2 linked regions of the Hydrogenophaga sp. SL48 genome follow. The protein of the gene in region 1 interacts with the protein of each later gene in a pairwise test. Links are inferred from orthologs where the notes say so. Each region holds a gene or a part of one and is shown on either strand. Other genes may lie near its edges.

Evidence for each region.
Region 2: the proteins of IM738_RS23955 (region 1) and trkA interact in binary tests that used the Escherichia coli proteins (3 or more experiments, as listed by UniProt). The link is inferred for Hydrogenophaga sp. SL48 from one-to-one orthologs.

What each region holds. Positions count from the first base shown.
Region 1 is NZ_CP063400.1:5,026,195-5,041,500, reverse strand. Bases 7,520-10,405 are described here. They hold IM738_RS23955 (PTS sugar transporter subunit IIA), read right to left. Parts: upstream 9,255-10,405; coding sequence 8,784-9,254; downstream 7,520-8,783. Other genes in these bases: IM738_RS23945 (MFS transporter), read right to left, coding at 9,880-10,405; hpf (ribosome hibernation-promoting factor, HPF/YfiA family), read right to left, coding at 9,399-9,728; hprK (HPr(Ser) kinase/phosphatase), read right to left, coding at 7,837-8,787; fur (ferric iron uptake transcriptional regulator), read left to right, coding at 7,520-7,820. Also shown: IM738_RS24005 (helix-turn-helix domain-containing protein), read left to right, coding at 1-206; holA (DNA polymerase III subunit delta), read right to left, coding at 208-1,260; IM738_RS23995 (LPS-assembly lipoprotein LptE), read right to left, coding at 1,265-1,858; leuS (leucine--tRNA ligase), read right to left, coding at 1,869-4,559; IM738_RS23985 (ExbD/TolR family protein), read right to left, coding at 4,661-5,113; IM738_RS23980 (MotA/TolQ/ExbB proton channel family protein), read right to left, coding at 5,110-5,772; dapB (4-hydroxy-tetrahydrodipicolinate reductase), read right to left, coding at 5,807-6,628; IM738_RS23970 (outer membrane protein assembly factor BamE), read right to left, coding at 6,625-7,074; more of fur, read left to right, coding at 7,377-7,519; more of IM738_RS23945, read right to left, coding at 10,406-11,112; IM738_RS23940 (patatin-like phospholipase family protein), read left to right, coding at 11,180-12,448; magnesium/cobalt transporter CorA, read left to right, coding at 12,623-13,609; IM738_RS23930 (dihydrodipicolinate reductase), read right to left, coding at 13,628-14,314; IM738_RS23925 (5'-methylthioadenosine/adenosylhomocysteine nucleosidase), read right to left, coding at 14,311-15,069; IM738_RS23920 (long-chain-fatty-acid--CoA ligase), read right to left, coding at 15,200-15,306. UniProt on the Escherichia coli protein: Seems to have a role in regulating nitrogen assimilation.
Region 2 is NZ_CP063400.1:5,229,046-5,244,308, reverse strand. What follows is about bases 5,382-8,224. They hold trkA (Trk system potassium transporter TrkA), read right to left. Parts: upstream 7,578-8,224; coding sequence 6,186-7,577; downstream 5,382-6,185. Other genes in these bases: IM738_RS24940 (acyl-CoA dehydrogenase family protein), read right to left, coding at 7,827-8,224; IM738_RS24950 (TrkH family potassium uptake protein), read right to left, coding at 5,382-6,175. In the rest of the region: IM738_RS24990 (DeoR/GlpR family DNA-binding transcription regulator), read right to left, coding at 1-168; IM738_RS24985 (DUF4406 domain-containing protein), read left to right, coding at 323-661; IM738_RS24980 (NUDIX domain-containing protein), read left to right, coding at 663-1,283; IM738_RS24975 (hypothetical protein), read right to left, coding at 1,293-2,189; IM738_RS24970 (HAD family hydrolase), read right to left, coding at 2,199-2,873; IM738_RS24965 (YchJ family protein), read right to left, coding at 2,876-3,274; IM738_RS24960 (rhodanese-like domain-containing protein), read right to left, coding at 3,336-3,776; IM738_RS24955 (glutathione S-transferase N-terminal domain-containing protein), read left to right, coding at 3,879-4,595; more of IM738_RS24950, read right to left, coding at 4,715-5,381; more of IM738_RS24940, read right to left, coding at 8,225-8,957; IM738_RS24935 (SDR family oxidoreductase), read right to left, coding at 8,988-9,656; IM738_RS24930 (acetyl-CoA C-acyltransferase), read right to left, coding at 9,784-10,974; aceK (bifunctional isocitrate dehydrogenase kinase/phosphatase), read right to left, coding at 11,006-12,841; can (carbonate dehydratase), read right to left, coding at 12,864-13,532; IM738_RS24915 (isovaleryl-CoA dehydrogenase), read right to left, coding at 13,606-14,787; IM738_RS24910 (PaaI family thioesterase), read right to left, coding at 14,820-15,263. UniProt on the Escherichia coli protein: Part of the constitutive potassium transport systems TrkG and TrkH. May regulate the transport activity of TrkG and TrkH systems. Binds to NAD(+) and NADH.

The sequences.
Region 1 (15,306 bases):
TGGCACACCACATCCTGCGGCGCCGTTTGCAGGCCTGCATGCGCGACCTGAAGAACCCGGCCCTGGCGCAGCGCACGATCACGGACATCGCGTTTTCATGGGGCTTCAACAACGGCGCCCATTTCAGTCGCGTGTTCCGGGAACACGCCGGTCTTTCGCCCAGCGACTTCCGGGACACCGCGCTGCGCCAGTCGGCAGCGGCCTGAGTCAGCGCAGCGCGCAGGCCTGCGCCACCCGCAGCGCCATGCGGTGCAGCGCGTCCCACGGGTCGGCCGGCCAGTCGGGCTGCTTGAGGCCCTTGACGATACCGTCCACCGTGTGTGCGTCCTGCAGCCACTGGGCCAGCTGGGCGGGCCGGATCAGCGGCAGCGCGCGCTCCATCAGCTTTTCCTTCAAGCCCCAGACCCGGTTTTCGCGCAAGGCCATCGGCAAGGGGCGGCCGGCGTCCATCGCGTTGCGGATGCGGTTGAGCGTGCGAATGTCTTCGGACAGCGCCCAGTGCACCAGCACGGCGGCTTCGCCCTCGGCCTGCAACCCGTCGAGCATGCGTTGCACACGCAGCACCTGGCCGCCCAGCACGGCTTCGGCCAGCTTGAACGGGGTGTAGCGGGCCACGTTGAGCACCGCGTTTTCGACCTGCTCCAGCGACAGCTCGCCGGCCGGGTACAGCAGCCCGAGCTTCTGGATCTCCTGGTGCGCGGCCAGCAGGTTGCCCTCGACGCGGTCGGCAAAAAACTGCAGCGTGCGCTGGCCTTCTTCCCCCGCCGCGACGCGCTGACCCTGCTGCTGCAGGCGCTGCGCGATCCAGGCCGGCAGCGCCTGGCGCTCGACCGGGTCCACCTTCACCGTCACGCCAAAGCTGTCGAGCGCAGCAAACCAGGCGCCCTTCTGCGTGGCGGCATCCAGGCGAGGCAGCAGCACCAGCGTGAGCGTGCTGTCGTTGTCCCGCGCGGCCTCGGCCAACTGCTGCAGGACCTGAGAGCCGTCCTTGCCGGGCTTGCCTGAGGGCACCCGGATTTCGATCAGTTGTTTGTCAGCGAACAGGCTCATGGAGCCCCCGCTGGCGAGCACCTCGCTCCAGTCAAAGTGAGCCCCGGCCACCGTGTGCACGGTGCGCTCGGTGTAGCCCTGCTCGCGCGCCACGGCGCGGATGGCGTCTGCCGCTTCCTGGATCAGCAGCGGCTCGTCGCCGTGCAGGGTGTAGAGAGACTTGAGTCCGCGCTGCAATTGCCCGGCCAGCTGCGGGGCGGCCACCTGCATGGCGTCAGAGCGACTTCACGGCGGCCAGGCGGCGCAGCACCTGCTGCGCGATATCGCCTTCCATGTCGTGGAACATGGTGTTCTCTTCCGCCGCCTTGGCCAGCGCGGCGGTTTCCGTGAAGCTGATGTCGCGCTCCAGCAGCAGCTCGGTGTCGTCGATCAGGACCTTGCCTGCTACCGTGCTCAGACGGAAGCGGAAACGCACGCGCAGCGTCAGCTCCCGCACCTGACCCGAGTCGGTCTGTCCCGACACCACACGCTCATGATGGTCACGGGCCACATGCAAAACCACCTGCACGGGCACCGCTGCGGGGGTGGTCTGCGCGGCCTTGGAGGCGTTGGCCACCTGGATGCCGGCGGACACCATCGCCTGCTGGAGGGCTCTGGACACCTGCGTGTTCTCGAACCCGGTCACCAACACCGATTCAAACGCGAACTTGGGCGCCTGGCGCAAGGCAAAACCGCACCCCCCCAGGCCAGCGGTCGCGAGCAGCGCACCCGCGCTGGCCAGCGCCCTCAGCGCCACGCGCCGCCCGGACAAGGAAGGCTCCGGCGTCTCGCGGGAGGACTGGGGGGCGAAGGGGGTGTTGGGTTTCATGACGCGACTTTTATACCACCACGTTGACCAGACGGCCCGGCACCACCACGACCTTTTTGGGCGCAGCGCCATTGGCCTGTTTGACGAAGGCCTCGCTGGCCAAGGCCGCAGCTTCGATGGCGGCCTTGTCGGCGCTGGCCGGCACGGTGACGCTGCCGCGCAGCTTGCCGTTGATCTGCAGCATGAGCTCGATCTCGTCGCGCTGCAGCGCGGCCTCGTCGGCCTGCGGCCAGGGCGCGTCGAGCAGCTCGCCCGAGGCGGCGGCGTAGCCGAGCTCGGTCCAGAGGCTGTGCGCGATGTGCGGCGTGGCCGGGTAGATGCAGCGCAGCAGCATGCCGAAACCTTCGGCCAGCGCGGCGTTGTCACCGGCGGAGCCGTCGCCCTTGAAGTCGTCCAGGGCGTTGAGCATCTTCATTGCGCCCGAGACCACCGTGTTGTATTGCATGCGCTGGTAGTCGTAGTCCACCTGCTTGAGCACGGTGTGCACCTCCAGGCGCAGCGCCTTGGCCGCCTTGGACAGCGACTGCGTGCCCACGCTGGCCGCGAGCGCGCCCAGGTCCGCCGTGGCCGAGAGCTTGTTGCCAAAGCCCCAGACGCGGCGCAGAAAGCGGTAGCTGCCTTCCACCGCCGCGTCGTTCCACTCCAGCGTGGCCTCGGGCGGCGCGGTGAACATGGTGTACAGGCGCGCGGTGTCGGCGCCGTACTTCTCGATCAGGTCCTGCGGATCGACGCCGTTGTTCTTGGACTTGGACATGGTGCCCACGCCCTCGTAGTCGATCGCAGTGCCCACCGGCAGCGTGACCCCGCTGGACTCCACCGCCTTGATCAGCTTCGCGCCAATCACCTTGCCCGCTTCGTCGAACACGTGCTCCACGTCCTGCGGCCAGAAGTAGTCCTTGCCGCCCTTCTCGGTGCGGCGCGAGTAGATGTGGTTGAGCACCATGCCCTGGGTCAGCAGCTTGCTGAAGGGCTCGTCCACCTTCACGAGGCCGAGGTCGCGCATGACCTTGGTCCAGAAGCGCGCGTAGAGCAGGTGCAGGATGGCGTGTTCGATGCCACCGATGTACTGGTCCATCGGCATCCAGTAGTCCGCGCCCTCGGCCACCATCTTCTCGCTGTTGGTCGGGTCGCAGTAACGCATGAAGTACCAGGACGAATCCACGAAGGTGTCCATGGTGTCGGTCTCGCGCCGCGCGGGCTTGCCACACACCGGGCACACCACGCCAGCATGGAAGCCTTCATGTTTGTGCAGCGGGTTGCCCGAGCCGTCGGGGATGCAGTCCTGCGGCAGCACCACCGGCAGGTCTTTTTCAGGCACCGGCACCGCGCCGTGTTCCGCGCAGTGGATGATGGGAATGGGCGTGCCCCAGTAGCGTTGGCGGCTGATGCCCCAGTCGCGCAGGCGGAAGGTGGTCTTCTTCTCGCCCAGGCCTTGGGCGGCCAGCAGCTCGGCGACCTTGTCGACGGCGGCCTTCTGACCCAAGCCGTCGAGCACGCCGGAGTTGACGCACACGCCGCGCTGCTTGTCCCCGTACCAGTCGGCCCAGGCGAATGCGGAAAAAATCTCGCCTTCCACGGCCACCACCTGCTGGATCTTCAGGTCGTACTTCAGTGCAAACGCGAAGTCGCGCTCATCGTGCGCCGGCACGCCCATCACGGCGCCGTCGCCGTAGCTCATGAGCACGTAGTTGCCGACCCAGACCCCGACCTGCGCGCCGGTGAGAGGGTGCGTGACGAACAGGCCGGTGGCCATGCCCTTCTTTTCCTGCGTGGCGAGCTCGGCTTCGGTGGTGCCGCCGGTCTTGCATTCTTCGATGAACGCCGCCAATGCGGGGTTGGTCAATGCGGCGTGGTGGGCCAGCGGGTGCTCGGCGGCCACGGCGCAGAAGGTCACGCCCATGATGGTGTCGGCGCGCGTGGTGAAGACGTACATCCTGCCGTCGCCGATCAGCGCGCCGTCAGCGCCTTGGATCGAGTGCGGGAAGGCAAAGCGCACGCCCTCGCTCTTGCCGATCCAGTTCTCCTGCATCAGGCGCACCTTGTCGGGCCAGCCGTTGAGGGTCGCCTTGGGGTTGCCCAGCTGCACGTGGTCGAGCAGCTCGTCGGCGTAGGACGTGATGTTCAGGTAATAGCCGGGGATTTCGCGCTTTTCCACCGTGGCGCCGGTGCGCCAGCCCTTGCCGTCGATCACCTGCTCGTTGGCCAGCACTGTCTGGTCCACCGGGTCCCAGTTGACGATCTGGGTCTTGCGGTAGGCGATGCCCTTCTCCAGCATCTTCAGGAACAGCCACTGGTTCCATTTGTAGTACGTCGGGTCGCAGGTCGCGACCTCGCGGCTCCAGTCGATGGCCAGCCCCATGGCCTGCATCTGCTGCTTCATGTAGGCGATGTTTTCGTACGTCCATTTGGCCGGTGGCACGCCGTTCTTCAGCGCCGCGTTTTCGGCCGGCAGGCCGAAGGCGTCCCAGCCCATGGGCATCAGCACGTTGTGACCGTTCATGCGCAGGTAACGCGTGAGCATGTCGTTGATGGTGTAGTTGCGCACATGGCCCATGTGCAGCTTGCCGCTGGGGTAGGGCAGCATGGAGCAGGCGTAGAACTTCTTCTTGCCGGCGACCTCGGTCACGCGGTAGGCGTCGTTGGCGTTCCAGTGGGCGTGCGCGGCGCGCTCGACATCCTTGTGGGCGTATTTTTCTTGCATGAACCAGGGACCGGACCGGGCCGGTGAATGAAAGGGGCAGCGCGCTGCGTAGCCCCCGATTTTAGGGCTTGGGGCGCCCTGCCCGCCGCAGGCGACAGCGCTCAGCGCGTCGGCGCCGGCGCGGTGGTCGCACCCGTGGCCGGATCGGCCACAAAACCGATGCGCGACAGGCCCACGCTCTGGGCCAGGCCGATCAGCTGCACCACGCGACCATAGGGCACGGCCGTGTCGGCGCGCAACTGCAGCTCGGTCTCCGGGTCGCGCTGCGCGGTTTGCGTCAGGCGCTGCTTCAGGGTGGCGGCGTCGACCGGCTGCTCGTCCCAGAACACCTGCCCCTGGGGGTCCACGCTGATCGAAATGAACGCCTCGGGCTCTGCCGATGCGGCCACCGGCTCGCTGGCTTTGGGCAGCTCCAGCTCCAGCCGGCTGGACATGAGTGGGGCCGTGATGATGAAGATCACCAGCAGCACCAGCATCACGTCGACCAGCGGCGTGACGTTGATGTCGCTCATCGGTTCGTGCCGGGCGGGCTTTTCCAGCCTTCCGAAGCTCATCTCGGGGCCTCGCTGTGCACGAGCAACTCGCGCAGATCGCGGGCAAACCCCTCCAGATCGGCCTCGATGCGACCGATCTGGCGACCCAGCACGTTGTAGGCCAGCACGGCGGGAATGGCCACCGCCAGACCGGCGGCCGTCATGACCAGTGCCTCGCCCACCGGGCCAGACACCTGCTCGATGCGGAACTTGCCGTCCACACCGATGGCCGTGAGCGCGTTGTAGATGCCCCAGACCGTGCCCAGCAGGCCCACGAACGGGGCCGTGGAACCCACGGTGGCCAGCAGCACCTGCCCATATTGAAGACGGTGCAACACACGGTGCAAAGCGTCGCGCAGCACGCGGGTGAGCTGCTGCGAGCGGTCGCCGGCGGCGGCCAGGGTTTGCGGCGCGGCCTGCTCGATGGTGCGGGCGGCCTCCAGCAGCGGCAGCACCAGACGGCGGGAGTCAAAGCCGTTCAGGCGCTGCTGGGCTTCGTCCAGGTAACCGGCCTGCCAGAACGCGGCGGTGGAGGTGTGCACGTCGCGCACCGCGCGCCGCAGCAGCCAGCCCTTCCAGAGAATCACCACCCAGCTCGCGACCGACATGGCCAACAGCAGCAAGGCCACGCTGCGGCTGACCGCATCGCCCTGCCAAATGGTTTGCCAGACGCCGCCCATGTGTGGATCTCCTGAAAAAGAAAAGGGTGCGGGCTCAGCGCAGGCCGAGCACGTCGAACATGTCGTGCAGCCCGTGTGACTGCCCGGCCAGGAAGCGCACCGCGCGCAGGCTGCCCTGGGCGTAAGTCGAGCGGCTGCTGGACTTGTGGGTGATCTCGATGCGCTCGCCGATGCCCGCGAACAGCACGGTGTGGTCACCAACGATATCGCCGCCGCGCACGGTGGCAAAGCCGATGCTTGAGGGATCGCGCTCGCCGGTCACGCCCTCGCGGGCGTAGACGGCGCAGTCTTTCAGGTCACGGCCTAGCGCACCGGCGATCACTTCGCCCATCTTCAGTGCGGTGCCACTGGGCGCGTCCACCTTGTGGCGGTGGTGCGCCTCGATGATCTCGATGTCGTAGCCGGTGGACAGCGCCTTGGCCGCCATGTCCAGCAACTTCATCGTCACGTTCACGCCCACGCTCATGTTGGGCGCCATCATGATGGCGATGGATTGGGCGGCCTCGGCGATCTCCGCCTTCTGCGCCTCGGAAAAACCGGTGGTGCCGATCACCAGCTTCACGCCGTGCTCCACGCAGGACCGCAGGTGCTGCATCGTGCCTTCGGGACGCGTGAAGTCGATCAGGAACTGGCTACCGGACAGACCTGCGCCCAGGTCGGCCGTGATCGCGACCCCAGTGGCACGACCCGCAAACGCTCCCGCGTCCAGACCGATGGCCGGGCTGCCGGCGATGTCGAGCGCGCCGGCCAGCACGCAGTCCCCGCTGCCCTGCACCGCCTCCACCAGCATCTGGCCCATGCGGCCGCTGGCACCGGCCACGCACACGCGGTGCGGGCTCTGGAGCACCGCGCTCATCGCGTGGCTCCGGGGGCTTCCAGTGGCGGGTAACTGGCGGCTGGGGTGGCGGTCGATGGAGCGGGCGCCGCACCAGGAACGGCGTTGCTTGATTCGAACGCCTTCAGCTGCGCTTCGGTGGCCTCCAGCACAGGCACCTTGTCGGCCTTGCGGCGGGAGTCCAGCGAAGACACAAACTCGGATTCGCTGGGCAGTTCGTCAGCCTCGTGACGCTCCAGCGCGTCCCCCTTGAAGAACACAGTCAACCTGCGCTGCTGCGGCGCCTGCCCCTGGCGCTTGAAGGTGAACACGTAGTCCCAACGGTCGGCATGGAACACGCTGGTCAGCAGCGGCGAGCCCAGCAGCCCGCGCACCTGCTCACGGGTCTGGCCTGGTTGCAGGGCCTGGGCTTGCTCGCGCGTGACGACGTTGCCCTGAAGGATGTCGATCCGGTAGGGCGTGATCAAGCCCTCAGCGCTCGGCAGCTTGTCACGCAGGCTGGAACATGCGCCCAGACACAGGCACAAGGCAAGCACCAGGGGCGTGCACCGCTGGCTCGCGCTCCGATCTGGAGCCGGCAGCCGAGGGGCGGAAAGGGAGAAAAACTGGCGCATGAATGCAACCCACAAAAGGCGCGCTCGACCGCGGAGAACGGCAGGACATTGCCACGGTCGGTGCGCGCTGGCGATATGATCCGGTCATTGTAGCCCCGGGGTCCTGAAAGGCTCTGTCCGCAGCCGCGCTGCCCGCCCGCTTCTCCCGCCCGTCCATGACCAATATCGATGAACTCAAAAGCACCGGGCTGAAGGCCACGCTGCCACGGCTGAAGATCCTTGAGGTGTTCCAGAACGCCAAGCAGCGCCACATGACCGCGGAAGATGTGTACCGGGTGTTGCTGGACGAGCACTCCGACATCGGCCTGGCCACCGTCTACCGTGTGCTGATGCAGTTTGAGCAGGCCAGCCTCCTCACGCGCAGCAACTTCGAATCAGGCAAGGCGGTCTTCGAACTCAACGAAGGCCAGCACCACGATCATTTGGTGTGCCTCGATTGCGGCCGGGTGGAGGAGTTCTTTGATCCCGAGATCGAGAAGCGGCAGCAACTGATCGCCAAAACCCGCGGCTTCGTGCTGCAGGAACACGCGCTGTCCCTTTACGCCAGCTGCAGCAAACCCGACTGTCCGCACCGCACTTCACCGGCGTCACAGCGCTGAGCCCGTCCCCGGCGGGTCATTCTCCGCGCAGCATCGCCGCGCGATGGCGCGCGACAAATTCCTGATAGGTATCGATCCCGCGCAACTGCAGGATGGTGTTGCGCACAGCCGCCTCCACCAGTACCGCAATGTTGCGACCAGCAACCACCTGGATCACCGCCTTGCGCACCGGCACACCCAGCACATCCTGGTACAGCGGCTCGTGGGGCATGCGGTCGTAATCGCGCTCCATGGTCTCTTTCCGCACGAGGTGCACGATGAGCGAGAGCCGCATCTTGCGGCGCACCGCCGTCTCGCCGAAGATGGCCTTGATGTCCAGCAAGCCGATGCCACGCACCTCCAGCAGGTTTTGCAGCAACTCCGGGCATCGCCCTTCGATGCTGGTCTGATTGATGCGGTACAGATCGACCGCATCGTCAGCCACCAGACCGTGCCCGCGCGAAATCAGTTCCAGGCCCAGTTCGCTTTTGCCCAGACCCGACTCGCCGGTGATCATCACACCCATGCCGAGGATGTCCATGAACACGCCGTGCATGGAAGAGCGGTCGGCGAAATGGCGTGAGAGGTAGGCCCGCAGCACGTCGATCACGAATGCCGCCGGCTCGGGTGTCGCGAACATCGGTATCTGCGCCCGTTCGCACATCGCCATCAGCGCATCGGGCACGGCCTGAGCGTCGGCGACGATCAGCACTGGCGGTTCCAGCGTCACGATGCGCGCGATGCGTCGGCGGTTGTCGTCTTCGTTGGCGCTGGTGAGGTAGGCCATCTCACGCTCACCAAACACCTGCACGCGGTAAGGGTGGATGTAGTTGAGGTACCCCACCAGGTCGGCACCGGACCGCGCCTCCCGGATCGCCACCTCGTCAAAGCGGCGTTCAGAGGCCCCGAGCCCAGCCACCCACTGCCACTTCAGGGCATCCCGATGGTCCTCAAAGAGAACGTCGGCGCTGACAACGGTGGGCTTCACGCGGCGGCGTGGGCCGACTGCCAGCCGGTGATCAGGGTGTGCAGCTCGCCCGCATCGGTCGAGGTTTTCATCTGCTCACGCAAAGCGCTGTCGCTGAGCAGCTCGGCGATTTCGGAGAGGATTTCCAGGTGCTTCTGCGTCGCGGCTTCTGGCACCAGCAAGAAGATCATCAGCTGGACAGGCAGTTCGTCGGGCGCATCGAAGCCGATCGGGCTGGCGAGCTGGAACACAGCGGCCAGGGGTTGCTTCAGGCCCTTGATGCGACCGTGCGGAATCGCCACTCCGTGGCCAAGACCGGTGGAGCCGAGCCGTTCGCGGGCAAAAAGGCTGTCGGTGATGAGCGCACGGTTGAGACCATGCAGCGTTTCGAACAGCAAACCGGCCTCTTCAAACGCGCGCTTTTTGCTGGTGGCATCCACAGCAACCAGCACCTGCGGAGCGGGCAAAATCACGGATAGTCGGTTCATGTGGGCCTCGTTGGACCGCAAATTATGCCGAGTTGGGCGCGGTTGGCTAGACTGCGGGGACAAAAAAGCCGCTTGACTTTACAAGCGGCTTGTTGCATTGCAACATGCACGACGGCCGTCCCGGCAGAGCGACCGCCGGGTTGATCACATCAGGCGCTTGGCAGAGCCATGGTTGTGATCCTGGGCTTTGTCCTTGTAACGCAGCACCTGGCGGTCCAGCTTGTCGGCCAACTCATCGACCGCAGCGTAGAGGTCGGCGTTGGCGCATTCGGCAAACAGGTCCTTGCCCTTCACATGGATGTTGCATTCCGCCTTTTGCCGCATGTCCTTTTCTTTCAGGTTGTCCACCGTCAGCAGCACCTTGATGTCGACCACCTGGTCAAAGTGACGTGATATTCGCTCCAGCTTGGTCGTGACGTATCCGCGCAGGGCGGGGGTGACCTCGAGATGGTGACCGCTGATTGTCAGGTTCATAAAAGAGCCTCCTTATGCTCCGGGTTGACACAAGCCGCCGGGCGGGTAGACCTCCCGGCGGCCACGGGGATGTCTGGACCCACTATGCCCATGAAAGAGCAGCGGCGCAAGCTTGCACTGCAACAAAGGGTGAAAAGGCAAACCTTGGCATTCACAGGGTGGGCCGGGGACCCGCCTTCGAGCTGTGCACGCGCACACGCCGCGCCAGAGCCATCGCCGCCAGGCTGGCGCCCACGCCCACCAGACCGCTCACCCAGTAGTGCTGCACCAGACCGGCCGCGTCGCGGCTGATGATCAGCCCGCCGACGAACGACGCCAGCCCCATGGCGGCGGACTGCACCGAGGCATTGAGCGCCATGAAGGTGCCACGCAGGGCCGGGTTGGCGGCCCCGGTGACCAGCGCCATGCCCGGAATCATCCGGCCGCTCATGAAGACAAACAGCCCGGTCGAGACGATCAACACCGCCCACAGCGGCCACCGGGGCATGAGCGTGGTGGCCAGCAACGGCACGATCACCCCCAGCGCCAGCATGGTGAAGGTGGGGACCTTGCCCATGCGGTCGGCCAGGCGGCCAAACAGCCGCGCCGTGAACAGCGTGGCCACGCCGCCGCAGAGGTAGATGTAGGGAATCTGCTCCGGCAACACGCCCACATTGGCCTGCATGTAGATGGTGAAGTAGGGCAACACGGTGAAACCGGTGAACATCAGCAGCGCGGAAAAAGCGAAGGCACGCTGGTGGTTGCGGTCGACCAGCACCATGCCGATCCCTCTCCAGATCGAGGGCCGGTCATTCGCTTTCAAATGGTGGTTGAGCGGCAGCAGCGTCGCGGCCGCAGCCAGTGCGAGCACGCCGCTGAGCACCGCGATGCCGATGAAGGGCGCCTGCCAGCCCAGGTGGGTGGCCAGGAACAGGCCCAGCGGCACACCGGCGACGGTAGACACCGAGAACGACGACATGACGATGCCCATGGCACGTCCCCGGCGCTCGAACGGAATCACATCGGCGACGATGGTCTGCGCCAGGGCCGACAGCACACCGCCAAACACGCCGGCGGCCACGCGCGCCACCATCAGAAACCCATAGCCCGGCGCCAGGCCACAAGCCAGGGTGGCCAGCGCGAACAGCGCGTACAGGGTGAGCAGCAGGTGCTTGCGGTCGAACCGGTCCACGTAGGTGGCGGCGGCCAGGCCCGACACGCCGGCGGCCAGGGTATAGGCCGCGACCAGCAGGCCGAACTGCGCGTCGCTGATGCCGAAGAGGCGCGTGAACTGCGGCCCCAGCGGCATCATGATCATGAAGTCGAGGATGTGGGTGAACTGGATGCCGGCGATGGTGAGCAACAGCCAGCGTTCGCGGCGTGGGGTGAGCAGGGGATGTGTCATGATTTTGGGCAACTGCCCAATGTATCCGCCTCGCCCCGCTGCGCGGCCTCACAAGGTTTTGGAAAAAGTGTCCCTCGATACGCTGATCTCCCACAACCTGCTGCCCGCTGGCGCATCGCCCACATCCAACGGCGGCTGTGCGCTGGTGCTGATGGGCGGCGGCGCTCGCACCGCCTACCAGGCCGGCGTGCTCAAAGCACTGGCGGCCATGCAAGGCCACTGGGCCACCTCCGGTGGCGCGGCCCGCACCGCCTTTCCTTTCCGCTGGCTGTTCGGCACCTCGGCCGGCGCGCTCAACGCCGCCTACCTCGCCAGCCGGGCCGAGCACGGCGTGCAAGCCCTGCTGGATCTGGCCACCTTCTGGAGCGGGCTGCGCTCACATCGGGTCTACCGCCTCGATGCGCCGCGCTGGGTGCACGCCAACCGCATCGTGGCGGGCCTCACGCTGGCACGGCAGGTCCGGCGCCACCGCGCGCTGCTCGATACCCTGCCCCTGGTGGACACGCTCCACCGAACCATCGATCTGCGGGGCCTGGAGCGAGCGCTGGCGGCACAACACCTGGACGTGCTGGGTGTGACCGCCTCCAGCTACACCACCGGTGAACACTGGACCTTCTGCCAGACCCGCCCCGACCACCCGGTCCAGCCCTGGCACCGGCCGGGTCGGCGCGCCGAGTTCCAGCCGCTCACCATCGAACACCTCATGGCATCGAGCGCCATACCCTTCCTGTTCCCGGCCGTGCCGCTCTGGGTGGAAGGACATCGCGAACATTTCGGCGACGGCTCCATGCGCCAGCTCTCGCCGCTCTCCCCGGCCATCCAGTTTGGCGCGCGAAAGATCCTGGCCATCGGTGCGGGTCAACCGCAACGTTCGGGCATGGGCGTGCGCATTGCCAACGAACCCACGGCCGGCACCATCGCCGGCCACGCCATGGCCAGCGTGTTTCACGACACCCTGCAGGCCGACGTGGAGCAGACCCAGCGGGTCAGCCAGACGCTGTCGCGCCTGCCGGCCGAGCTGGCGGGCGCACTGCCCTACCACCCGGTCCGGGTCCTGGCCTTGCAGCCGAGCTTCTCGCTCGACGAACTGGCGCGAAAGCACGTCAAATCCCTGCCCGCCGCCACCCGCAACACCCTCACCGGTCTGGGCGCGCTCAACACCGGTCAGGGCGAGGCCGGCAGCGCCGCTTCGCTCGCGAGTTACCTGCTCTTCGAACCGGACTTCGTCAACGCGCTCATCCAGCTGGGCGAGGCCGACGCCTGGCGCCGAAAGGACGAACTGTCGGACTTTTTTGCCACGCCCGCGCAGACCGCAGCGCGGGCGGCGGTGACATAATCGCCGCAGTCTCCACCCACCGAGAGCCCCATGGACAGCACACCCCCCAGTTGTGTGCTTTCAGCCCTCCCCGCCACCGTCTGACAACCGGCGGTCGGTCGGCTGAAAGCGCCGCCCGAATCGCCCTCCGCCGCCTGCGCCGGCCCTTTTCAGACCCACCGCCCGGGAGCACCCATGCTCAACGTCTTCACCCTGGCCAATGGCCGCCTGTTCCAGGAAGAAATCGAGTCGCTCGAAGAGCTGGCCCGGTTCAAACCGATCTGGGTCGATCTGGAAGCACCCACGCTCGAAGAACGCCGCTGGGTCAAACAGCACTTCGGCCTGTCCATTCCCGAAGACGCGATGGACGAGGACATCGAGGAGTCGGCGCGTTTCTTCGAAGAGGACAACGGCGAGCTGCACATCCGCTCGGACTTCCTGATCGACGACGATGAAAACCCGCGCGCCATCCGCGTGGCCTTCATCCTGAACGAACACAACGCCGCGCTGAAAAGCCAAGGCGTGCTGTTCTCCATCCACGACGAAGACGTGCCGGTGTTCCGCCTGCTGCGCATGCGCGCGCGCCGCATGCCGGGGCTGATCGAGAACGCCAAGGACGTGCTGCTGATGCTGTTCGATGCGGACGCCGAGTACTGCGCCGACACGCTCGAAGACATCTACGACGACCTGGAGCAGGTCAGCCGCCAGGTGCTGGCCGGCAACGTGACGGACAACAAGGCCGGCGAGGTGCTGTCGGCCATCGCGCGCCACGAAGACATGTCGGGCCGCATCCGCCGCAACGTGATGGACACGCGCCGCGCGGTCAGCTTCATGATGCGCAGCCGCATGCTGAGCGCCGAGCAGTTCGAGGACGCGCGCCAGATCCTGCGCGACCTCGATTCGCTCGACAGCCACACCGCCTTCCTGTTCGACAAGATCAACTTCTTGATGGACGCGACGGTCGGTTTCATCAACATCAACCAGAACAAGATCATCAAGATCTTCTCGGTGGCCAGCGTGGCCCTGCTGCCCCCCACCCTGATCGCCAGCCTCTATGGCATGAACTTCCAGTACATGCCCGAGCTGAGCCAGAAATGGGGTTACCCGTTTGCGCTCGCGCTGATGGTCATCTCTGCCGTGGTGCCGATGCTGTACTTCAGGAAACGTGGCTGGCTGAAGTGAGCCTGATGCGGCGGCGGCTCACAGCCATCCGTTGTCGATGAATTCGAGCACGCCGTAGGCCCGGCGCTCCAGCGGGTGCGACTGCGCGGCGTCGATGATGCGACGCACACCGTCCACGTAAGGCGTGTTGCCCAGCACGCGGGTTTCCAGGGTGATGGCGCAGGCGCCGTCGTCGATCTGGATGCGGTGGAACGCGTGCCGCGCCAGGTCTTGTGGCGCCAGGCCGAGTTGACCGGTCTGCACCGCCGGATCGCGCACCGACATGATCGCCCCGGGGTCCACACCCAAGGCCTCGGCCATGGCCACCGCCGTGCCCGGCACCGAGGTCTTGTCCGCCTGGTGCGATTCGGTGATGGTGATCCGGCTGCCCTGGAACCAGGGTCCGCTGCGCCCCAGCATCGCCATGAACTTGAGCATCAGGATGTTGGCATTGGGGCAGATGATCACGGGAATGCCCTGCGCCAGCGCGGCCACGTCGGTGCCGGTGGACAGCTCGATCAACACCGCACCACGCTCTCGGCAGAAACCCACGATCTCGGGCAGCTCCCGCCCCGAGCCGGCGTGCACGATGGCCGTGACCCGCTCCATCGCACGCGGAGGCAGGGCGTGGCGGTCGGTCCACTGGCCCGCCGAAGCCCCCAGACCGACCCGCACCTCGTTGGCCAGCTTGCCCGCTCCCGCCACCAGTGTCCGAGGCGTGCTCATGGCTGGAACAAGGCTTCGATCACGGCACCGCTGTAACGGCTGGCCACCTCGCGCAGGAAGCGCGGAAAGTCCACGTGCGCGTCGTCGTCGGCGCGGTCGGAGATGGTGCGCACCACCGCGAGTGGCACCCCAAAGTCGTGACACACCTGTGCGAAGGCGGCGCCCTCCATCTCCACCGCCAGGGCGTCGGGCAGCTCGCGCTGCAAGGCCTCACTTTCGGCCGTGGTGGCCACGAAGCGGTCGCCGCTGATGAGCAGGCCCTGGTGCAGGCGAGGCGCTTGCAGGCCGAACGCGCTCACGGTTTGGGCGCCCAGCTGCTGCGGCAGCGTGTGCAGCATGCGATCGCAGGCCAGCTCCAGCGCGTCGGTCAGTGGCGCATCGGCCTCAAACCGCGCGCGGCCGTAGCCCGGCACCTCGTGGCGCGGGAACAGCGGCGAGGCGTCCATGTCGTGCTGCAGGAAGCATCGCGCCAGCACCACGTCGCCCACGTTCACCCCAGGCCCCAGCCCGCCGGCCACCCCCGTGAACACGATGCGGTTCACGCCGAAGCGCTCGATGAGCAGCGTGGCGGTCGTGGCCGCCGCCACCTTGCCGATGCCGCTGAGCACCGCCACCACGTCCTGCCCGTGCAAGTGACCCATCCAGAATTCGCGTCCGCCCACGGTCTGCTTCTGTTCGTCGGGCATGAGCGCCAGCACGCTGGCGAGTTCGTCGTGCAGGGCCGAAACAATAGCGGTGCGGGTGGGGGTGCTCATGCCCCGCATTGGATCAGAAGTCTGAGGTGACTCCGGAGCGCGTGCCTTGGCCCAGAACGCGGTGGAACCGGCTTCGCCGGGCCACTCGCACTGCCCCCTGGGAGGTGACGCCGCAGGCGGCGCAGGGGGGTTACTTCTTGTCGCGCAGTTCTCGCCGCAGGATCTTGCCCACCGGCGTCTTGGGCATCTCGGTGCGGAACTCAATCACCTTGGGCTGTTTGTAGCCTGTGAGGTTGC
Region 2 (15,263 bases), 200 kb from region 1 along the record:
CGCACCACCGTGCACGCGCTGCAGCTTGCCCTGCTGAGCGAGCTCGCGCAGATCGCGCCGAATGGTGTCTTCCGAGGTGCCGAGCTCTTCAGCCAGTTCCCCGGCCACGATCTGCCCATGCGTGGCGAGGCGACTGAGGATGAGCTGTTTGCGTTGGGCGGTGAGCATGGGGATCGACGTCGGGTCTCTTGCGCGAGGGATTCGGGCGCGTTACGATTGCGTGATATTACACGACACTGCACGAAATTACACGATGACGATCACTGCACGCCCGCCCCGGCCAAGGGCCCATCCGCTCCTGGTTCTCATCGCCGGGCCCTACATGTCCGGCACCGGTGGAGACCCCGGGCGCATCGCCGCCAACCGCGCGCGGCTGGAGAGCCAGGCCTTGCCCATCTACCAGCGCGGTCACCTTCCGATCGTGGGTGAGTGGGTGGCGCTGCCCATCATTCACGCCGCAGGCGGCAAGGTCCATGGGGACGGGGTGTTTCAGCGGTACCAGTACCCGGTCGCGCACCGGCTGATCGAGCGCTGCGACGCGGTGCTGCGCATCCCGGGCGAATCGAAAGGCGCTGACATGGACGTGGCCCGGGCACGCGAACGGGGGTTGCTGGTGTGCTTCGACGTGAGCGAGCTGCCCGATCGTTGCGAGGCCGCCTGACATGCCGCGCCCGCACCACCGCGAGATCCCCCTGCCAGCGAGCGACCGCGTTCGCATCGTCGAACAGCGCGTCCTGGCCGACGACTGGTTCGTGCTGAAGAAGACCTCCTTCGACTACCGCCACAGCAACGGAAGCTGGCAACGGCTGCACCGCGAAACCTACGACCGGGGCGACGGTGCAGCCCTGTTGCTGTTCAACCGGACGCGGGACACGGTGGTGCTGACCCGCCAGTTCCGCTTTCCCGCCTTCGCCAACGGCCTGGCCGACGGCATGCTGGTGGAGGCCTGTGCGGGCCTGCTGGACGACGAGGACCCGCACGCCGCCATCCGGCGCGAGGTGCAGGAGGAGACGGGGTTTGCCGTGCGCATGCCGCGCAAGATCTTCGAGGCCTTCATGAGCCCAGGGTCTGTCACGGAGCGGCTGCACTTTTTCGTGGCGGAGTACGAGGCCGACGACCGCGTGGGCGGCGGTGGCGGCAACGCCAGCGAGGGCGAAGACATCGAGGTCCTGGAGCTGCCGCTGGCTCGGGCCATGGCCATGATCGGTGCGGGCGAGATCCAGGATGGCAAGACCATCATGCTGCTGCAACACGCCGCGCTGGTCGGACTGGATCGGCTGTAGGGTCCTCTGTCAGCGCCCCGCAGGCAGGATGTCCACCCCGCTGCTCGACGGCGCGGGAATGCCCCGACCTTCCACGTTCGGCGAGGTCACAGGCAAGCCATTGACCAGCGGCCTCTCGGGCGCCACTGCGGGCGCAGGCATCGGCTTCGGTGCCGCAGGCGGTGCCACCGGCGCGGGCGCCTTCCCCAGCCCCAGCTGGTTCACCAGGCTCTGCACCGCCGCGTCCACCTGCACCTTGAGCGATTCGCGCGCGGCGGCGGCGTGCTCGTCGTTCAGGCGCGGGCCGCGCAGCAGCGCGGGCGCGGGCACACGCTGGGCGGTGGTCACGGTGGCTTCGCCGAGCACAGCGCCGAAGGTGCTGGGCACAAGCAGGTCCACCCGCAGAGAGGCGTGGGCCACCGACTCGGTGCCTAGTTGCAGGATGCTGCGCTGCGCGATGCCGAGGCCGAAGAAGCCTTCCTTGGTGGCCCAGATGCTGTCGGCCGACGGCGCGCCCGAGATCAGCAAGACGTGGTCGGTCGGCGTCTTGAGTTCCTTCAGTTCCTTGAGCGCTTCCTCGCGGCGGGTCGAGGTGATGGTGGCGCGCTGCACGCTGGAAAAACGCCCTGAGGCCCTGAGCAGCTCCACCGTGCGGGTTTCGAGCTGCTCCTTGAAGCCCCAGTCGGGCACGAAGGCTTCGCCATGCTCGTTGTTGAACACGGTGGTGCCCCGCCACGAGAGGCGCAGCGTGGTGCCGATGGTGCTGATGACGGTGATGGATTTGCCGAGCAGGCGCGCCTGCACGCTCGTCGTTTCGACGCTGGAGCAGGCGGCGAGGCCGAGGCCGGCCAGCGGCATGAGCCGCAGAAGCGGGGAGAGGGGCAAGGCGGTGCTGTGGCCCAACAGTTGGCGGCGGGTGAGGTGCATGGCGCGTTTTTACCGCAGAGCGGGCAGTGCTAGCGCGAGTTCGGCCATGTGCCGCATGACGCGGGCTACCGGCAGGCCCTCGAAGGCGCGGCCGTCGCCGTGCTGGCAGTAGCCCCAGACGGTGGCGCCGGCCGCGAGGCCGGCCTGCGCGCCGGTGGCGGTGTCTTCGATCACGAGACAGCGCACGGGGTCCACGCCCAGGTGGGCGGCGGCGGCTAGGTACACATCGGGGTGCGGCTTGGAGCGCGGCTGGTCGTGGCCGCTGAAGATGCGGTCGCCGAAATACGGCGACATGCCGGCCATGCCGATCTGCATCACGACCTTGGGCCGGTCGGCGCCGGAGGCGCAGGCGATGCGGCCGGCCGTGTGGCCGTGGGCGGCGATCACGGCGTCGAGCGCGCCCTGCACGGTCTGCAGCTCGGCGCGCAGGCGTTCATCGCGCCGGGCGTAGAAGGCGCGCATCCAGGCGTCGGTGAGCGGCCGGCCGGTCTCGGCCTCGATGCGCGCGGCCTCGTCGCGCACGGCCTTGCCGATGAAGATGCGCTCGCATTCGGTCGGGCTCAGCGCCCAGCCAGCCTCGTTGAGCATCTGGCGCAAGACGCCGTTGGTGATGGGCTCGCTGTCGACGAGCACGCCGTCGCAATCGAACAGCACGGCTTCAAATTTCGCGATGTCACGTCTCATCGTCACTTCAGATCTCCGTCCACATAGAACCAGCGCCCGCCTTCGCGCACGAAGCGGCTGGTCTCACTCAGGCGCACACCGCGCCCACCCACGCGCGAGCGCGCGACGAACTGAACCTCGGCGTGGTCGGCGTCGATCACGCGGTGGCGTTTGACCTCCAGGCCGAGCCATTTCTGGCCCGGCTCCAGCGTGAGCTCGGCGGGCCGGGTGCTGGGGTGCCAGCTGGCGCTCAGGTAGGCCACGCGGCTCAGCACGAAGGCGCTGTAGCGCGAGCGCATGAGGCTCTCGGCGTCGGGCGCGGGGGTGTCGTGGTCGAGGTAGCGGCCGCAGCAGGCGTCGAACGCCAGGACCTTGCCTCGCGCATCGGCTCGCCCGCAGGGGCACGGGATGAACTCGGTCATGGAGGTCCTTCGCCCTTCGGGCTGCGGTGCGAGCTTGCTTGGGAACGGCCCGGCGCTGCGCTCATGCGGCCGGTTTGCGCGCCGCGTGGCGGGCCTTGTGGGCTTCCATGGTTTCGGTGGGCGCGCCGGCTTTGGCCCAGGCGCCAAAGCCACCTTCGACATGGGCCACGTTGCTCATGCCCATCTCTTGCAGGGCCTTGGCCGCCAGTGCGCTGCGCCAGGCGCCGCCGCAGAAGAGCACGAACTCCTTGCGCTCGTCGGCGAACACGGGCTTGAAATACGGCGAGTCCGGGTCGACCCAGAATTCGAGCATGCCGCGCGGTGCGAGCAAGGCGCCGGGCACGGTGCCTTCGCGCTCCAGCTCGCGCGGGTCGCGGATGTCGACCATCTGCAATGTCGGGTCGTTGGCCTGCAGGCGCTCGCGCACCTGCTCGACGCTGTAGGTGGTGATCTGCGCGGTGGCTTCGTCCACGAGGGCGCGGAATCCTTTGGTGATGGGCATGGCGGTCTCCTTGTTTGAGCGGGTCCATGTTAGCGGCGACCAGCACGCGGAGCGTGGCGATGGTAGCGTGTCGGGCGTTGTCCAACGAGGAGCCAAAGCACCATGACCACCACGACCGACCTGTCCGCCTTCCCCATCACCAAAAAGTGGCCCGCCACCCACCCCGACCGCCTGCAGCTCTACAGCCTGCCCACGCCCAACGGCGTGAAGGTGTCGATCCTGCTGGAGGAGCTGGGCATGCCCTACGAGGTGCACCGCGTGTCCTTCGACACGCAAGACCAGTTTTCGCCCGAGTTCCTGTCGCTGAACCCGAACAACAAGATTCCCGCCATCCTCGACCCGAACGGCCCGGGTGGCCGGCCGCTGGCGCTGTGGGAGTCGGGCGCGATCCTGGTCTACCTGGCCGAAAAAACCGGCCGCTTCCTGCCCACCGAGCCCGCCGCGCGCTATGAAACGCTGCAGTGGCTGATGTTCCAGATGGGCGGTGTCGGCCCCATGTTTGGCCAGGTCGGTTTCTTCACCAACTTCGGTGGCAAGGACTACGAAGACAAACGCCCGCGCGACCGCTACACCGCCGAATCGAAGCGCCTGCTCGGCGTGTTGAACGACCGCCTGAAAGGCCGCGCCTGGATCATGGGCGACGACTACACCATCGCCGACATCGCCATCTGGCCCTGGGTGCGCAACCTGGTCGAGCGCTACAAGGCCGGCGACCTGGTGGGCTACGCCGAGTTCACCGAGGTGCAGCGCGTGGTGGCGGCGTTTGTCGCGCGGCCAGCGGTGGCCAAGGGATTGACCATTCCCGCAGCACCGAACTGAAGTGCGCCACGAGGAATGACGTGCCTCAAACCGAGGGCACCGCGGAACCGGCTTTGCCGGGCCGCCAGTGCCGCCCCCCTTGAGGGGGGTGGCGCCGAAGGCGACGCGGGGGGTGCTCTCTACCTCCTCCAGAAGGCGCCGGTGAAGAGCACCAGCACGCTCAACAACTCCAGCCGCCCCAGCAACATCGCGTAGGTCAGCACCCAGATCTGGAAATCGGTGAGCACGCCGAAGTTGCTGGCTGGCCCGACCAGGCCCAGGCCCGGGCCGATGTTGTTGACCGTGGCCACGACCGATGAAAACGCCGTCACCTGGTCGAGCCCCGTGAACAGCAGCACCATGGTCAGGCCCATGATCGTGGCGCCATAGATCAGCATGAAGCCGAAGGTCGCGGTCATGACCGACATGGGCAGCACCGCGCCCCCGAGCGTGACCGGATTCACCACCCGCGGATGCACGATGCGCACCAGCTCGCGCCGCGCCTGCTTGATCAGCAGGATCATGCGGACCATCTTGATGCCGCCCCCCGTGGAGCCGGCGCAGGACACGAACGAGCCCAGGAACATCAGCAGCACCGGCGCAAACACCGGCCACTGCGCGTAGTCGGTCGAGGCATAGCCGGTGGTGGTCGCGAGCGACAGCACGTGAAAGGCGCTGCTGTGCAGCGACTGCGCGAAATCGCCATAGACGCCGTGCGCCGTCAGCAGGATGGCCACCAGCAGGATCGAGATCGACAGCACCGTCACGTAGGTGCGGATTTCCCGGTCGGCCGTGATCGGGCGCAAGGTGCGGCCACGGATGACAACGAAATAGCGCACGAAGTTGATGCCCGCGAGCGCCATGAACACCATCGCCACCCACTCGACCTTCTGCGAATTGAAATGCCCCATGCTGGCGTCGTAAGGTGAAAACCCGCCCAGCCCCATGGTCGAACACATGTGCATGAAGGCGTCGGCCCAGCCCATGCCGGCCCAGCGGTAGGCCAGAAGGCAAGCGACGGAGAAGCCGAAGTAGACGCTCCAGAGCCCGCGGGCGGTCTCCGAGATGCGCGGGGTGAACTTGGCGTCCTTCATCGGGCCCGGCGTCTCGGTCTTGTAGACCTGATAGCCCCCCAGGCCCAGCATGGGCAGCACCGCCACCACCAGCAGCATGATGCCCAGGCCGCCGATCAGCTGAAGGAAGCAGCGCCACACATTGACCGACACCGGCAGGCTGTCGAGCCCGCTCAGTGCCGTGGCGCCCGTGGCCGTGAGCGCGCTCATGGCCTCGAAATAGGCCTTGACCCAGGTGATGTCGGGCACGGTGTACATCAGCGGGATGGCGGCATAGGCCGGCAGCAGCAGCCACACCAGGTTCACCAGCAAGAAGCCGTCGCGCGCCTGCAGCTCGCGGCGGTGGCTGCGTGTGAGCCACCACAGCACCACGCCGCTGCCCAGGCTCAGCGCAAAGCCCGCCTCCCAGACCAGCAGGTGGTGGTGGGCATCGAGGAACCAGGCCCAGGCCAGCGGCACGAGAAAGGTGGGGGAGAAGCCGATCAGGATGCGGGAAAAGATGGCGAGGGCGGGCAGCAGGGTGAACAGCATCGCAGGGTCACCCGAAGAAGGTGGCGCCCACCTGGAACAGCTTCTCGACCTCGCGCACGAGCCGCTTGTGGGGGATGAACATGATGATGTGGTCGTCGGTCTCGATCACCCTGTCATGGTGCGGCATCAGCACCTCCGAGCCGCGCCCCTCGCCGCGCACGATGGCGCCGATGCGCGCGCCCTTGGGCAGCTTGATCTCTTCCACCTTGCGGCCCACCAGCTTGGAGGTTTTCAGGTCGCCGCGCGCCACACCTTCGAGCGCCTCGGCCGCGCCCCGGCGCAGGCTGTGCACCGCCACCACGTCGCCACGCCGCAGGTGCGTGAGCAGTTCGCCGATCACGGTCTGCGACGGCGAGATCGCGATGTCGATGGTGCTGCCCTGCATCATGTCGGCGTAGGCGCGCCGGTTGATCAGCGACATCACACGCCCCGCCCCCATGCGCTTGGCCAGCATCGACGACAGGATGTTGTCTTCGTCGTCGCTGGTGAGCGCGAGGAACAGGTCCATCTCGCCCACGTTTTCTTCCAGCAGCAGGTCCTCGTCGGCCCCGTCACCGTTCAGCACCAGCATGCTGGACGGCAACTGGCTCGCCAAGTACTCGCAACGCGTCTTGTCACTCTCGATGATCTTGACTTCACACTGGCCGACCAGGCTGCGCGCCAGCCGCAGCCCCACCTTGCCCCCGCCGGCGATCATCAGGCGCTGCACCGGCTTGTCGATGTTGTGGATGGCACCGAGCACGAACCGGATCTTCTGCGTGTCGGCCAGCACGAAGACCTCGTCACCCGCGAGGATGCGCGTGCTCTTGGTGGCCTCCACCTCGGTGTCCTGGCGGTAGAGCGCCACCACGCGCATCTGGGCCTGCGGGAAGCGCTCGCGGAACTCCCCGATGGTGTGGCCCGCCAGCGCGCTGCCCTGCGTCGCGCGCACCGCGATCAGGCTGGCGCGCCCGTCGGCGAACTCCAGCACCTGCAAGGCCTCGGGGTAGCTGATGAGCTGGTGGATGTAGCGCATCACCGACTCTTCGGGGCAAATCACATGGTCCACCGCGAAACCGCTCTTGCCCAGCAGCGGATCGCCTTCGATGAACTCGGGGGACCGCAGGCGGGCAATGGTGCTGGGCACGTTGAAGATGTCGTGCGCCACCTTGCAGACCACCAGGTTGGACTCGTCGCTGGCGGCGCAGGCGATCACCATGTCGGCGTCCTGGGCACCCGCCTCGCGCAGCACCGAGGGCTGGATGCCGTTGCCCACCACCCCCCGCAGGTCCAGCCGTTCTTCCAGCAGCCGCAGCCGGGCCGGGTCCTGGTCGATGACGGTGATGTCGTTCTGCTCGGAAACCAGGCTTTCCGCGACGCTTTCGCCCACGCGGCCGGCGCCCAAGATGATGATGTTCATGGTGGAACGATCATACGAGTGGTTCTGGCTCGCCAGCGTTTCCGGTATCGACCTCGCGGGCTTGCGGACGCGGTGCGCTCTGCTCCGCGGCTGTCCCCCGACCCGGCTTCGCCGGGTCTCCTCCTTGATGCCGCTGCGCAGAGCACACCGCGCCCGCAAGCTGAAGTGATGTACGTGCGTACCTGTCCGAACACCAAAGAGGTCATCGGTCGTGGGGATGACCGGAGCCACCGCAGACAACCCAGGAACTCAGGTCAAAGCCCGTTGGATGATGATTTTCTGCACGTCGCTCGTGCCTTCGTAGATCTGGCACACACGCACGTCGCGGTAGATGCGTTCGACCGGGAAGTCGCTCACGTAGCCGTAGCCCCCAAACACCTGGATGGCATCGCTGCAGACCTTCTCGGCCATCTCGCTGGCAAACAGCTTGGCCATGGCCGCCTCTTTCAGGCAGGGCTGGCCGGCGTCGCGCAGGGCGGCGGCGTGGTGGGTGAGCGCGCGCGCGGCCTCGATCTGCGTGGCCATCTCGGCGAGCCTGAACCCCACCGCCTGGTGGTTGAAGATGGGTTGGCCAAAGCTCTCTCGCTCTTTCGCGTATTTCACGGCGCACTCGAACGCACTGCGTGCCATGCCGATGCTCTGCGAGGCGATGCCGATGCGCCCGCCTTCGAGCGCGCTCAGCGCGATCCTGTAGCCCTCGCCTTCGGCGCCGATCAGGTTCTCGGCCGGGATGCGGCAGTGGTCGAAGTTGATCTGCGCCGTGTCGCTGCTGTGTTGGCCGAGCTTGTCTTCCAGCCGCGCGACCACGTAGCCCGGCGCGCTGGTGGGCACGATGAAGGCGCTCATGCCCTTCTTGCCGGCACCCTTGTCCGTCACCGCGATCACGATCGCGACATCGCCGTTCTTGCCGCTGGTGATGAACTGCTTGACGCCGTTGATCACGTACTCGTCGCCCTCTTTCACCGCCGTCGTGCGCAGCGCGGAGGCGTCGGACCCCACGTGCGGCTCGGTCAGGCAGAAGGCGCCGAGCATCTGGCCGGCGGCCAGCGGGCGCAGCCACTGTTCTTGCTGCTGCGCATTGCCGTAGCGCATGAGGATGGCGTTGACCGGGCAGTTGGTCACGCTGATCACGGTGCTGGTGCCGCCGTCGCCGGCGGCGATCTCTTCGAGCACGATGGCCAGGGTCTGGTAGCTCAGGCCCGCGCCGCCCAGCGCTTCGGGCACGCAGATGCCGTAAGCGCCCAGCTCGGCCAGCCCCTTGTGCACGTCTTTGGGAAAGTGGTGTTCCTTGTCCCACTTCGCGGCGTTGGGCCAGAGCTGTTCCTGGGCAAAGGCGCGCACGGCGTCGCGGATCATCACCTGGTCGTCGGTCAGCAGCATCTTGTGTGTCTCGTTGATGTTTTGAAAGTCTTACCAGTGCTCGGCGCGCCGGCCGTCGTGGTGGATCAGGCGGCCGTTGTCTTCGGGGGCCACGCTGGCGAGCACCGCGCGCAGGCCGCGCACGCTGGCCTCGGCCGTCAGCGGCGCGGCGCCGCCGCCCATGTCGGTCTGCACCCAGCCCGGGTCCAGCGTCACCAGACGGGCCTTGGGGTAGTCGAAGCGCGCGCTGCTCACGGCCATGTTCAGCGCCGCCTTGCTCACGCGGTACAGCCAGCTGTTGCTGCCCGGCACGCTGCCGATCTGGCTCATGGCACTCGACAGCGCAGCGAACACGCCCCCGCCCTCCTCGACCCAGGGCAGCACCTGCGGGATCACCTGCATGGCCCCCAACAGGTTGGTGTGCATCAGTTGGTCGAAGGCCTGCTGGGTGGGTGGGGTGGTCGCGTTGCCGCGATCGATCACGCCCGCCACGTACAACGCCACATCCAGCTTCTCGCCATCGAGTTGCCAGGACAGGCCGCTCACGCTGGCGGGCTGGGCCACGTCCAGCAGCAGCGGCTCGGCGCCGAGCGCCCGCAAGCGCTCCAGACCGTCGTCATCGCGCGCGGTGGCGATGACGCGGTCGCCCGCCTCGCGGTACTGGCGCACGAATTCGAGGCCGATGCCGCGCGACGCGCCGATGACTAGAACTGTGCTCATGTTGCCTCTATGGGTTTCTTATCCAGAGCCACTGCGGAACCGGCTGTGCCGGGCCGCGTGTGGCGCCCCCTTTGAGGGGGCCGCGCGCAGCGCGACGGGGTGAATCACGGACCGCGGCGCGGGGGTGTTACATCAGTTCTATGGCCATCGCCGTGGCTTCACCGCCGCCGATGCACAGCGTGGCCACACCCTTCTTGCCGCCACGCGCCTGCAGCGCGTGCAGCAGCGTCACCAGGATGCGCGCACCGCTCGCGCCGATGGGGTGACCCAGCGCGCAGGCACCGCCGTTCACATTCACCTTTTCATGCGGAATCGACAGCTCGGTCATCAGCGCCATGGGCACCACGGCGAAGGCTTCGTTGATTTCCCACAGGTCCACGTCGGCCACGGTCCAGCCGGTCTTGGCCAGCAGTTTCTGCGTGGCGCCCACCGGCGCGGTGGCGAACCAGTTGGGTTCCTGCGCGTGCGTGGCGTGGCCAATGATCGTGGCCAGAGGTTTCAGGCCCTGCGCCTTCGCGGTCGAGGCGCGCATCAGCACCAGCGCGGCGGCACCGTCGTTGATCGACGAACTGGAGGCGGCGGTGATGGTGCCGTCTTTCTTGAACGCGGGCTTGAGCGAGGTCACCTTGTCGAGCTTGACCTTGCCCGGGCCTTCGTCGGTGGACACCACGCGTTCGCCGCTGCGGTCTTTCACCGTCACGGGCGCGATCTCTTTGGCGAAGGCGCCGCTCTCGGTGGCGGCCTTGGCGCGCGTCACCGAGGCGATGGCGAAGGCGTCCTGTTGTTCGCGGGTGAAGCTGTACTTGGCGGCGCAGTCTTCGCCGAAGGTGCCCATGCTGCGGCCGGCCTCGTAGGCGTCTTCCAGGCCGTCCAGCATCATGTGGTCGTAGATCTTGTCGTGGCCCATGCGGTAGCCGCCGCGGCCCTTGAGCATCAGATACGGCGCGTTGGTCATGCTCTCCATGCCGCCCGACACCATCACGGTCGCGCTGCCGGCCAGCAGCATGTCGTGCGCGAGCATGGTGGCCTTCATGCCCGAGCCGCACATCTTGGACAGCGTCACGGCGCCGGCCGACAGCGGCAGCCCGCCCTTGAGCGCGGCCTGGCGCGCGGGCGCCTGGCCCTGGCCGGCCATCAGGCAGTTGCCGAACAGCACCTCGTCGACCAGCGACTTGTCGACGCCCGAGCGCTCGACGGCGGCCTGGATGGCCACGCCGCCGAGATCGTGTGCGGACTGGGAAGCGAAGTCGCTCTGGAACGAACCCATGGGGGTGCGCGCGGCGCCGACGATGACGATGGGGTCTGTGGATGCGGTCATGAAAGTCTCCGATCAGAAGTGAAAAAAAAGGTCAGTCCAGCAGCTCTTTGTCCGCCTGGACATGGAAGCGCCGGTCGCGCTCGTAGGGAAACACGTCAAACACATGGCCCGCAGCGATGCGCTCTTTGTGAGCCTGCCAGAAGGCGGCGTCGAGCAGGTCGGCGTGGTGCTTCATGAACTCCTCGCGCACCATCGGGTTGCCGAGCAGGAAGGGGCCGAAGGTCTCGGGGAACACGTCGTTCTTCGCCACCGAATACCAGACCTCGCCCGACATCTCGTCTTCTTCGTTGCGCGGCGCCGGCACACGGCGGAAGTTGCAATCGGTGATGTACTCGATCTCGTCGTAGTCGTAGAACACGACCTTGCCGTGGCGCGTGATGCCGAAGTTCTTCCACAGCATGTCGCCCGGGAAGATGTTGGCCGCCACGAGGTCCTTGATGGCGTTGCCGTACTCCACCACGGCGCGGGTGAGCTGCTGGCGCGCGCGCTTGAGCGACAGGTCGTCCACCCCCTCGGCCCGCAGTGCGTCAAACGCCTCCTGCAGATAGATGTTGAGCGGGATCATGCGCCGCTCGATGTAGCAATGCTTGAGGATGACCTCGATGTCCCCGTCCCCGTTGCGGTCGCTAATCTCCAGCTGGCTCGGCGCGAATTTCTGGATCTCGGCGATCAGCTCGTCGGTGAAGCGCTCGCGTGGGAAACCCACCTCGGAAAACTCCAGCGTGTCGGCCATGCGGCCCACCCGGTCGTGCTGTTTCACCAGCAGGTACTTGCCACGGATCTGCTCGCGCGTGGTGTCCTTCTGCGGTGGGTAGTAGTCCTTGATCACCTTGAACACGAAGGGAAAGCTCGGCAGGTCGAACACCAGCATCACCATGCCCTTGATACCGGGCGCGATGCGGAACTTGTCGGTGGAATGCCGCATGTGGAAGAGGAAGTCGCGGTAGAACAGCGTCTTGCCCTGCTTGGCCAGACCGAGCGCGTTGTAGAACTCGGCGCGCGGCTTGCGCGGCATCATGCCGCGCAGGAACTGCACGTAGGCGCTGGGGATTTCCATGTCCACCATGAAGTAGGCGCGCGCGAAGCTGAAGAGGATCAGCAGGTCGTCTTCGCCGAACAGCGCCGCGTCCACCACCAGCTGGCCCTCGGCGTTGTGCAGGATCGGCAGCGCGAACGGCACCTCTTGAAATCCGTTGATGATCTTGCCCACCACATAGGCGCCCTTGTTGCGGAAGAACAGGCCCGAGAGCACCTGGAACTGGAAGTTGGCGCGCAGCTTCACGTGGTCGAAGTGCGGCTTCATGGCACCCAGCACCAGCCTCGCATCGCGCGCCTGGTCTTCGAAGGGCACGCACAGACCGAAGTCCTGCAGCATGCGCAGGACCTCGCCCTCCATGCTGTCGGCGGTCGGGTAGTAACAGCGGTAGGTGGGTGCGGCCTGCGGCTCTTCGTTTTCGATGTACTCGGTGGAGACCGCCGGGCGCACGAAGATGAAATCGTTCTGGAAGTAGGCGCGCTGCAGGATTTTGGTGCAGACCGAGTTGAAGAAGGTCTCGGCCAGCTCGGGCTGGTGGTGGTTCACCAGCAGCCCGATGTAGTGCAGCTTGACCTGCTCCCACACGTCCATGGCTTGCTGCTCGGCCTTGAACTCCTTGTGCAGGCGCATCACGCATTCGTTGACGCGCAGGTCGTAGAACTCGATGCGCTCGCGCTGTGCGCGCTGCTGGCCGCGCCAGTCGCGCGTCTCGAAGCGGTGTTTGGCGCGCGCCGACTCGGTGCGGAACAGCCGGTAGTGGCGGTTGAAGCCGTCCATCATCGCCTTGGCGATGGCGTAGGCCACGGTGGAGTCGAGTCGCTGGGGAAACATGCCGGGCCTTGTGTCGGCAGGTTCAGGCGGCCGTGTTCCGGCGTTTGGCCGCCACACCCGCCAGCGCCGCCTGGTAGATGGACTCCAGCCCACCAGCGCCATCCACCGTCATCAGCATGTCGCGCAACAGGCCGTCGCTCAGGGCGTACACCCAGGCGTGCAGCGTGAGCGACTGGCCGCGCGCCCAGGCGTCCTGCACCACGGTGGTCTGGGCCACGTTCATCACCTGCTCGATGGCATTGAGTTCGCACAGCACCTCGACCCGGAAGTCTTCCGGCGTGGCCGCGATGAGCGCGGCGTGGCGGTCGCGCACATCCTTGATGTGGCGCAGCCAGTTGTCGGCCAGCCCCACGCGGGTGTCGTTCAGCGCGGCCTTCACGCCACCGCAGCCGTAGTGGCCCACCACCATCAGGTGTTTCACCTTCAGCTGATCCACCGCGAACTGGATGGTGGACAGGCAGTTCAGGTCGGTCGGCACCACCACGTTGGCCACGTTGCGGTGCACGAACACCTCGCCGGGCGCCAGACCGGTGATCTGGTTGGCCGGCACGCGGCTGTCGGAACAGCCGATCCACATGTACTGCGGACTCTGCTGGGCCAGCAGGTCGGTGAAGAAGGTGGGCTTCTCGCGAACCATGGCCGCAGCCCATTCGCGGTTGTGGTCAAACAGGTCTTGCAGCGATGAACTCATGGGGCAATCAGAAGTGGTTGAACAGCCTGGCCATTGTCGGGCAAGGCCGTTTCACCCCGGCTTCAATTGTGGTTCAGCAGGTCTCGGCGAACAGTTCGCGGCCGATCAGCATGCGGCGGATTTCCGATGTGCCGGCGCCGATTTCGTACAGCTTGGCGTCGCGCCAGAGGCGGCCCAGCGGGTACTCGTTGATGTAGCCGTTGCCGCCGTAGATCTGCACGCCTTCGCCCGCCATCCAGGTGGCCTTCTCGGCGGTCCAGAGGATCACGCTCGCGCAATCCTTGCGCACCTGGCGCACGTGGTCGGTGCCCAGCAGGTCCAGGTTTTTGGCCACGGTGTAGGCGAACGAGCGCGCGGCCTGCAGCACGGTGTACATGTCGGCCACCTTGCCCTGGATGAGCTGGAACTCGCCGATGCTCTGGCCGAACTGCTTGCGGTCGTGGATGTAGGGAATCACGTTGTCCATGACCGCCTGCATGATGCCCAGCGGTCCGCCGGTGAGCACGGCGCGCTCGTAGTCCAGGCCCGACATCAGCACCTTGGCGCCCATGTTCAGGCCACCCAGGATGTTCTCGGCCGGCACCTCGACGTTCTGGAACACCAGCTCGCCGGTGTGGCTGCCGCGCATGCCCAGCTTGTCGAGCTTCTGCGCGATGCTGAAACCGGGCATGCCTTTTTCGATCAGGAAGGCGGTGACGCCACGCGCGCCCATCTCGGGCTCGCTCTTGGCGTAGACCACCAGGGTGTCGGCGTCGGGACCGTTGGTGATCCACATCTTGTTGCCGTTGAGCAGGTAATAGCCGCCCTTGTCTTCGGCCTTGAGCTTCATGCTGATCACGTCGGAGCCGGCGCCGGGTTCGCTCATGGCGAGCGCGCCCACGTGTTCGCCGCTGATCAGCTTGGGCAGGTACTTCGCCTTCTGCTCGGGCGTGCCGTTGCGGTTGATCTGGTTCACGCACAGGTTGCTGTGCGCGCCGTAGGAGAGACCCACCGAAGCGCTGGCGCGGCTGATCTCTTCCATGGCCACCATGTGCGCCAGGTAACCCATGTTGGCGCCGCCGTACTGCTCGGGCACGGTGATGCCGAGCACGCCCAGTTCGCCCATCTTGCGCCAGCAGTCCATGGGGAACTGGTCGGTTTTGTCGATCTCGGCCGCGCGCGGGGCGATCTCGGCTTGCGCAAATTCGCGCACCGCGTCGCGCAGCGCGTCGATGTCTTCACCGAGCTGGAAATTGAGGCCGGGCAGGTTGTTCATGGGGGGGGCTCCTTGGGTTCGATCGGATGGGTTCAATAGGTCTTGGGCACCGGCACCAGCGTCTGCTGCATCACGGCGCAGTCCGATTGCTTGCCGTCGGCCGCCACATGCACCACCTCCGCGGTGGTGACGATGATGCGTTTGCCGGCCTTGGTGACGCGGCCCGTGGCCTGCAGCTCGCCGCCCTGGAAGGCCGCGAGGAAGTTGATCTTGTATTCCACGGTCGTGACTTCCATGCCTTCGGGCGCCACCGTGAGCGCGGCGTAGCCGCCCGCGATGTCGGCCAGCGCGCCCATGGCGCCACCGTGGAAGCCGCCCTGCTGCTGCGTCACGCGGTCGGAATACGGCAGCACCAGCGTCACGGTGCCGGGCGCCACGGCCAGCAGGCGCACGCCCAGCTGCACCATCATGCCCTGCCGCTCCAGGCTGGACTGCACGCGCTGGCGCAGGGCGTCGTTCGGATTCACGGGCTCGGT